DNA from 2 places in the Streptomyces sp. NBC_00234 genome. Region 2 is predicted to be linked to the other one. Evidence: riboswitches for the same ligand, from Rfam matches in the RefSeq annotation. Region 2 holds a riboswitch; the other holds the start of a gene.
The links. Region 2 has a riboswitch for cyclic di-AMP ahead of OG230_RS19090 (M23 family metallopeptidase). Riboswitches for the same ligand answer to the same signal wherever they lie in the genome.
Positions count from the first base shown of each region.

Region 1: linked by a shared signal. The riboswitch ahead of OG230_RS21820 (C40 family peptidase) and the one ahead of OG230_RS19090 (M23 family metallopeptidase) in region 2 are both predicted to bind cyclic di-AMP.

Region 1 is NZ_CP108101.1:4,914,943-4,918,919, reverse strand. Features, by position in the region: gene pcrA (DNA helicase PcrA) at 1-2,367, opposite strand, end outside; cyclic di-AMP (ydaO/yuaA leader) riboswitch at 2,627-2,791, shown strand; gene OG230_RS21820 (C40 family peptidase) at 2,790-3,977, shown strand, end outside.
Region 2 is NZ_CP108101.1:4,349,798-4,353,774, forward strand. Features, by position in the region: tRNA gene OG230_RS19080 (tRNA-Met) at 46-119, shown strand; gene OG230_RS19085 (PP2C family protein-serine/threonine phosphatase) at 405-1,559, shown strand; cyclic di-AMP (ydaO/yuaA leader) riboswitch at 1,843-1,996, shown strand; gene OG230_RS19090 (M23 family metallopeptidase) at 2,008-3,051, shown strand; gene OG230_RS19095 (aldo/keto reductase) at 3,199-3,977, shown strand, end outside.

The DNA of each region.
Region 1 (3,977 bases), 570 kb from region 2:
CTTCGCCTGGTCCCCGAAGCCCTCGACCGCCGTCACCGTGCCCAGACCGAACTGGTCGTGCGTGACCCGGTCTCCCACCACCAGCGTGACCACCGGCTTGTCCGAGGTGCGGCGGGTCGCGAAACCCGAAGGCCCGGACTTCGCGCGCGAGGACGACAGCGAGGAGGTGATCCCCGACGTCGGTCCGGCCGGAGCGGCCATCGGGCCCTTGCGCTTCCACTCCAGATGCTGGTCCGGGATCTCCTCCAGGAACCGCGAGGGCGGGTTGTACGAGGGCTGGCCCCACGCACTGCGCATCGCGGCCCGGGTCAGATACAGCCGCTCCCGGGCGCGGGTGATGCCGACATAGGCGAGCCGCCGCTCCTCCTCCAGCTCCTTCGCCTGTCCCAGCGCCCGCATGTGCGGGAAGACGCCGTCCTCCATGCCGGTCAGGAAGACGACCGGGAACTCCAGCCCCTTGGCCGTGTGCAGGGTCATCAGCGTGATGACGCCGGAGCCCTCTTCGTCCTCGTCGGGGATCTGGTCGGAGTCGGCGACGAGCGCCACCTTCTCCAGGAACTCGGCGAGGGTGCCCGCACCCTCCTCCTCCGCGCGCTCCTGCTCGAATTCGAGGGCGACGGCCGCCAGTTCCTGGAGGTTCTCGATCCGGGTCTCGTCCTGCGGGTCGGTCGACGCCTGGAGCTCGGCGAGGTAGCCGGTGCGCTCCATGACCGCTTCCAGGACGACCGCCGGGCCCGCCCCGGACTCGACGATCGTGCGCAGCTCCTCCATCAGCGTGTTGAAGCGCTTGACGGCGTTCGACGAGCGGGCCGCCATGCCGTACGCCTCGTCGACGCGGCGCAGGGCCTGCGGGAAGGAGATCTTCTCGCGCATCGACAGGGCGTCGATCATCGCTTCGGCGCGGTCGCCGATGCCGCGCTTCGGCACGTTCAGAATGCGGCGCAGCGGGACGGTGTCCTCGGGGTTGGCGAGCACCCGGAGATAGGCCAGGACGTCGCGGACCTCCTTGCGCTCGTAGAAGCGCACCCCGCCGACGACCTTGTACGGCAGGCCGACCCGGATGAAGATCTCTTCGAAGACACGGGACTGCGCGTTCGTACGGTAGAAGACGGCGACGTCGCCCGCCTTCGCGTCGCCGGCGTCCGTGAGCCGGTCGATCTCGTCGGCGATGAACTGCGCCTCGTCGTGCTCGGTGTCCGCAACGTATCCCGTGATCCGGGCGCCGGTGCCAGCGTTCGTCCAGAGGTTCTTGGGACGGCGGCTCTCGTTGCGCTCGATGACCGCGTTGGCCGCGGAGAGGATCGTCTGCGTGGAGCGGTAGTTCTGCTCCAGCATGATCGTGGTCGCGTCCGGATAGTCCTCCTCGAACTGGAGGATGTTGCGGATGGTCGCGCCCCGGAAGGCGTAGATCGACTGGTCCGCGTCACCGACGACGCACAGCTCCGCGGGGGCGTCGGCCTCGCCGGCCGGGCCCACCAGCTCGCGTACGAGCGTGTACTGCGCGTGGTTGGTGTCCTGGTACTCGTCGACCAGGACGTGCCGGAAGCGGCGGCGGTAGTGCTCCGCGACATCGGGGAACGCCTGGAGCAGGTGCACCGTCGTCATGATGATGTCGTCGAAGTCCAGGGCGTTGGCCTCACGCAGCCGCGCCTGGTACATCGCGTACGCCTGGGCGAGGGTCTTCTCGAAGCCGTCCGCGGCCTGCCCGGCGAAGGTCTCCTCGTCGATCAGCTCGTTCTTCAGGTTCGAGACCTTGGCCGTGAACGACTTCGGCGGGTAGCGCTTCGGGTCGAGGTCCAGATCGCGGCAGACGAGCGCCATCAGCCGCTTGGAGTCCGCGGCGTCGTAGATCGAGAACGACGAGGTGAAGCCGAGCCGCTTGGACTCGCGGCGCAGGATGCGTACGCACGCGCTGTGGAAGGTCATGACCCACATGGCGTTGGCGCGCGGTCCGACGAGCTGCTCGACCCGCTCCTTCATCTCGCCCGCGGCCTTGTTGGTGAAGGTGATGGCGAGGATCTGGCCCGGGTGCACCCCGCGCTCGGCCAGCAGATGGGCGATCCGGTGGGTGAGCACGCGGGTCTTGCCCGATCCGGCGCCGGCGACGATGAGCAGCGGCGAACCGGCGTGCACGACGGCGGCGCGCTGTTCGGTGTTCAGCCCGTCGAGCAGCGCGGCGGCATCGATGACCGGACGGGGGGCGCCGTCGCGGTAGTACCCCTCGCGGGGCGGCGGGGGCGCGTCGAAGACGCCCTCGAAGAGACCCTCCGGCACCGCTTCGGGTGCGTGGTCCTCGGGGGGCGGCGGGGGCCCTTCCTCCGAGTTCTGGAGGCCGGTCAGGAAGCTGTCGTCAAAGAGGCTGCTCATCGCTTGACGAGTCTAGGCGGCCCCACTGACACCCCGGGGCCGCATTCCGCAGGACGGCCCGCGGACATGCGCGTACGGAGACGGTTCGGCCACACCGGGTGAGGGAAAGGGGAGCCCCTCCGGGTCCGTACGTATCGATTTCCCCAAGGTCACGAAAACGTATCGGGCATATCGAACATCAACCTTCACAGGGACACCACGGGTTGGCTAGCGTGCTCCGTCGGGCGGCCCGTACCCCCTTGAGGCGAACCACGCCGAGCGGGCACCCACGCCGAATCCGGGCTGCCCCAGGGCCGTTCGGAACCGGGGACCCACAAGCAGCACCGGGGTGAATCGGTCCGCGACCCCCACTTGGACCGTAGGGCAGCCTTCCGTTCCGCCCGAACCCGACAGCTAACCCGGTAGGCGGTCCACGGAAGGAGATGCCGGCCTTGGCGTCGCATCGCAAACCGCGCACCCGCTTGCGCACCACCACCCCCGGAGTCGGGCTCACGACGGCCGCACTGGCCTCTGTGACTCTGCTCTCCACGCAGACCGCGACGGCCGCGCCCGCGGCACCCCGGCCCAGCATCGAGGACGTACAGAAGAAGGTCGACGACCTCTACCGGCAGGCGGGCACCGCGACCCAGCAGTACAACAAGGCGAAGTCCGCCTCCACCGAGCAGCGCGCCAAGGTCGACGGACTCCTGGACGCCGCGGCGAAGCGGGCCGACAAGCTGAACGAGACGCGCCGCGAACTGGGTCAGCTCGCGGCGGCGCAGTACCGGAGCGGTTCGGTCGCCCCGACGGCCACGTTCTTCCTTGCGGACGACCCGCAGTCGTACTTCGACCAGGACCAGCTGATGGCGCGGATGACCAGCCAGCAGCAGAAGACCGTCGCCGACTTCCGTACGCAGCAGAACCAGGCGGCGAAGAAGCGTGCCGAGGCCACGAAGAGCCTGGAGACGCTCACCGAGGCGCAGACCACGCTGCGCAGCAGCAAGCAGCAGGTGCAGGACAAGCTGGCCGAGGCGCGCACCCTGCTGTCGGAGCTGACCGCCGAGGAGAAGGCGCGGCTCGCGGAGCTGGAGCGCAAGAAGGAGGCGGAGGCCAAGCGCAAGGCCGAGGAGCTGGCACGCCAGCAGGCCGCCGCCGCGGAGGCCGAGCGCCAGGCCCAGGAAGAGGCGGCGGCGAAGGAAGCCGCCGAGGACGCCGCGCAGGAGGCCGAGCAGCCCGGCACCGGCACGGACACCGGCAGCGGCTCGGACGCGGACAGCAGCTACGCGGCGAAGGCCGAGAAGGTCCTCGCCTTCGCGCGGGACCAGATCGGCAAGCCGTACGTCTGGGGGGCGACGGGCCCCTCCTCGTACGACTGCTCGGGGCTGACGCAGGCGGCCTGGAAGGCGGCGGGCGTCGACCTGCCGCGTACCACCTGGGACCAGGTCGAGGTCGGCACACGGGTGGCGACGGCCGATCTGCAGCCGGGCGACCTGGTCTTCTTCTACGACGACATCAGCCACGTCGGCATCTACAAGGGCGACGGCATGATGATCCACGCGCCGAAGCCGGGTGCGAACGTGCGTGAGGAATCGATCTACTACATGCCGATCTACGGCAGCGTGCGGCCGGCG
Region 2 (3,977 bases):
CGTGGTCATGAGCCCGTCCCGAATGCCGTAGAGTTGGTCTCACGACGCGGGGTGGAGCAGCTCGGTAGCTCGCTGGGCTCATAACCCAGAGGTCGCAGGTTCAAATCCTGTCCCCGCTACTGAAGGACCGGGCCCGGCACGCGCACAGCGTGCCGGGCCCGAGTCGTTTTCCGGGTCCTGCAGGCCGCGACGGCCCGCTCGATCCTTGGCGCGGCGTGTCGATCCCGCCCGCGCTCTCGGACGGTGCGCGACCGGCCTCCCTGGCCGCGGTTCGCGTGCGCTCCCCCCTTTGGCCGATGAGGAGTCGCCGCACGGCGCGGCTCCGGTCAGCCTGGGTGGGGCGCGGTACCGTCCGCAACCGTAGGCGGACCGGGGGCAGGAGAACACAGGTGGGGAAGCGGGACATGTGGCGGCGCGGAGCTCCCGAGGGAGTCCGTGCACGTCGGCTCGTCCGCATGCTGCCCGCGCTGATGATCGCGGGCGGAGCGCTCTTCGACCTCACGACCCCGCCCACCTTCACCCCCGTCCCCCTCTTCGTGGCGGCTCCTCTGATCGCCGCGCCGTTCTTCTCGCGGGCCAGCACGATCCGGACGGGTGTCGCCGCGGTCCTCGTCATGGGGCTGCTGGACGTGTACAGCCGCACGCTCAGCCAGGTCGAGCCGGTCATCGAACTGGTCACCGTGTCCACCGCCGGGCTGCTCGCCCTGTTCATCAACGGCGTCGTCCGGCGGAGCAACGAGCAGTTGGCCTCGGCGCGGGTCATCGCGGAGACCGCCATGCGTGCGGTGCTGCCGACGCCGTCTGACCGCATCGGCGGACTCCATGTGGCGGCGCGTTACGAGGCGGCCCAGGCGGACGAGTTCGTCGGTGGCGACCTCTTCGCCGTCGCGGACACCCCGTTCGGGGTGCGTCTGGTGGTCGGGGACGTGCGGGGCAAGGGTCTCGAAGCGGTCGGGGCGGTGGCGGTGGTCATCGGGGCGTTCCGGGAGGCCGCCGAGCAGGAGCGTTCGCTGGAGGGGGTGGCGCAGCGCCTGGAGCGGGCGTTGGCCCGGGAGGGCACGGGGCGCGGCGGACTCGACGCCATGGAGGGGTTCATCACCGCGGCGTTGGCCGAGATCCCGTCCGGCGCCGGACTCGTCCGGATCGTCAACAGGGGGCACCCCGAGCCGATCCTGCTGCACGCGGACGGACGGCTGGACGTCCTGACGTCGACCTCGCCCGCGCTGCCGCTCGGGATGGACCTGGGTGTGTGGCCGGACCGGGCGGACGAGTGGAGGCTGCCCGCGGGGACGACGCTGCTGATGTTCACCGACGGTCTCTCCGAGGCGCGGGACGCGGCCGGGGCCTTCTACGACCCGGCGGCCCGGCTGCGCGGGCGGATCTTCCCCGGCCCGGAGGAACTGCTCTCGGCGCTCACCGACGACGTACGCCTGCACACGGGCGGGCGGTCCACGGACGACATGGCGCTGCTGGCGGTCGGTCGGCCGGCGGAAGGGCAGCCCGAGCGACGGAGGACCGTGAAGATCGTGGGCCGGCGCAGTGGCGGGGGAGCGGAATGAGCCACCGGCTGACGGGTCGTCGGCGGGACCGCGTGGCCGCTGCTCCGGTACGGGACAACCGTCCGTAACCGAAGGGTGCCGCTCCGCATAACATTTGACGCACTGTCAGAAACGAAGTGGTGCGTGGAGGGTGTTCAACTCGCCCGATTCCACCCGGTTGTATCCCGGTAAGTCCAGGCCAAAGTCACGAACGATCACTCGGAACAGCTTGGAATAGGACCCGTCTGTCTATTAACGTTCGATAACGCAGCGCGGTCGTCCCAGTCGTCGCAAGAGGCGGCACCGTGCGCGAGCGCCGAATTCCGCAAGGGAACCGGGGAACCACCTACATGGGGTGAATCGGGTCACCTGTGTCTCGCGAGAGGCAGAGCGACCCGTAGGAGACCTTCCTGCTCCGAACCCGTCAGCTAACCCGGTAGGCGAGAAGGAAGGAAAGGAGTGCGCCCACGTGGCGTCCAACAAGCCTGCCCCCGAGGCCCCGTCACCCTTCGCCACCGATACTCTCGGCGGCCAGGACAGGACCTGGGAGGAATGGAATCCCACCGAGGAGTCCATCCGGCCCGTTCGCGGCAGGCACCGCGTAGCCAAGCAGCGCGGTCTCGCTCGTAGCTCCACCGTCCTCGGGGTCGGCGTCATCGCGGCCGTCGGTGCGGGTGGCATGGCCACCGCCCAGGGCAAGCCGCCGGTCTCCATCTCTCTTCCCGATTCCATCGCGGACAATCTGCCCGACGCCAAGTCGTTCCCCGGCGTGGGCTCCCTGATGTCCGACGACTCCGACGCGAACGACGCCACCACGGCCGCGTCGTCCTCCCCGCTCACCACCGCCGGCATCACCACCGCCGAGGCCGAGCAGGGCACGACGGACGCCGGCGAGGCACTGCGCAGCCGGATCCTCCAGCAGGCCGAGCAGCAGCAGGCCAGCGCCGACGCCGAGGCCAGGGCCGCCGAGGAGAAGGCGGCAGCCGAGAAGGCCGCCGCCGAGGCCAAGGCCCAGCAGGACGCGGCCGAGGCCAAGGCCGCCGCCGAGAAGAAGGCGGCCGAAGAGGCAGCCGCGCGCAAGGCGGAGGCCGAGCGCCTCGCCAAGCTGGCCGCCAGCTTCGCCCTGCCGCTCTCCTCGTACACGATCACCTCGACCTACGGTCAGGCCGGCAGCATGTGGTCCTCCGGCTACCACACCGGCCTCGACTTCGCGGCGCAGGCGGGCGCACCGATCAAGGCCGTGCACGGCGGGACCGTCACGTCGGCCGGCTGGAACACCGCGTACGGCTACCACACCGTCATCGAGCTCGACGACGGCACCGAGGTCACGTACAGCCACCAGTCCTCGATGAACGTCTCCGCGGGCCAGCAGGTCAACACCGGCGACGTCATCGGCCGTGTCGGCGCGACCGGCAACGCGTACGGTGCGCACCTCCACCTGGAGGTCCACACCGCGGGCGGCTCGGACATCGACCCGATGAGCTGGCTGCGCAGCAAGGGCCTCACGGTCTGATACCTCGCGTCCCGTTCACCGGACGCACCCGAACCCCGGCAGCCCTGACGCTCACCCCCCGACGTCAGGGCTGCCGGTCTTTCGTTTCCCGGGCATCGGCGTACCGGAACCGGAATAGCGCGCTTCGTGGGCGGGGTTGCACCACTCATGACCTCTCTGCGCACGCTCGGCTCCTCCGACCTCCAGGTCTTCCCCCTCGCACTCGGCGGCAACGTCTTCGGCTGGACGGCCGACGAGATACAGTCCTTCGCCGTCCTGGATGCCTATGCCGCGGCGGGCGGCAACTTCATCGACACCGCCGACTCCTACTCCGCCTGGGCACCGGGCAACGAGGGCGGCGAGTCGGAGACCGTCGTCGGCAAGTGGCTCGCCTCGCGCGGCAACCGCTCCGACATCGTCGTCGCCACGAAGGTCGGCGCCCACCCCTCGTACAAGGGGCTCTCCGCCGCCACGATCAAGGGCGCGGCCGAGGAATCGCTGCGCCGGCTCGGCACCGACCACATCGACCTCTACTACACGCACTTCGACGACGAGTCCGTCCCGGTCGAGGAGATCGTCACCGCCCTCGACCAGCTGGTGAAGGAAGGCAAGGTGCGCGAGATCGCGGCTTCCAACATCAGCCCGGAGCGGCTGCGGGCCTCCCTGGACTTCTCCGAGAGCGAGGGACTGGCCCGGTACGTCGCGCTGCAGCCGCACTACAACCTCGTCTCGCGCGACACCTACGAGGGCGCGCTCCAGGACACGGCCGCCGAGGCCGGTCTCGCCTCCGTCCCGTACTTCGCCCTCGCCTCGGGCTTCCTGACCGGCAAGTACCGGGCAGGGGCCGCGGTCGAGAGCGCCCGCGCAGAGAAGGCCGGCCAGCACTTGGAGACGGAGCGCGGCCGCAAGGTGCTCGCCGCACTCGACAAGGTCGCGACGGAGCACGG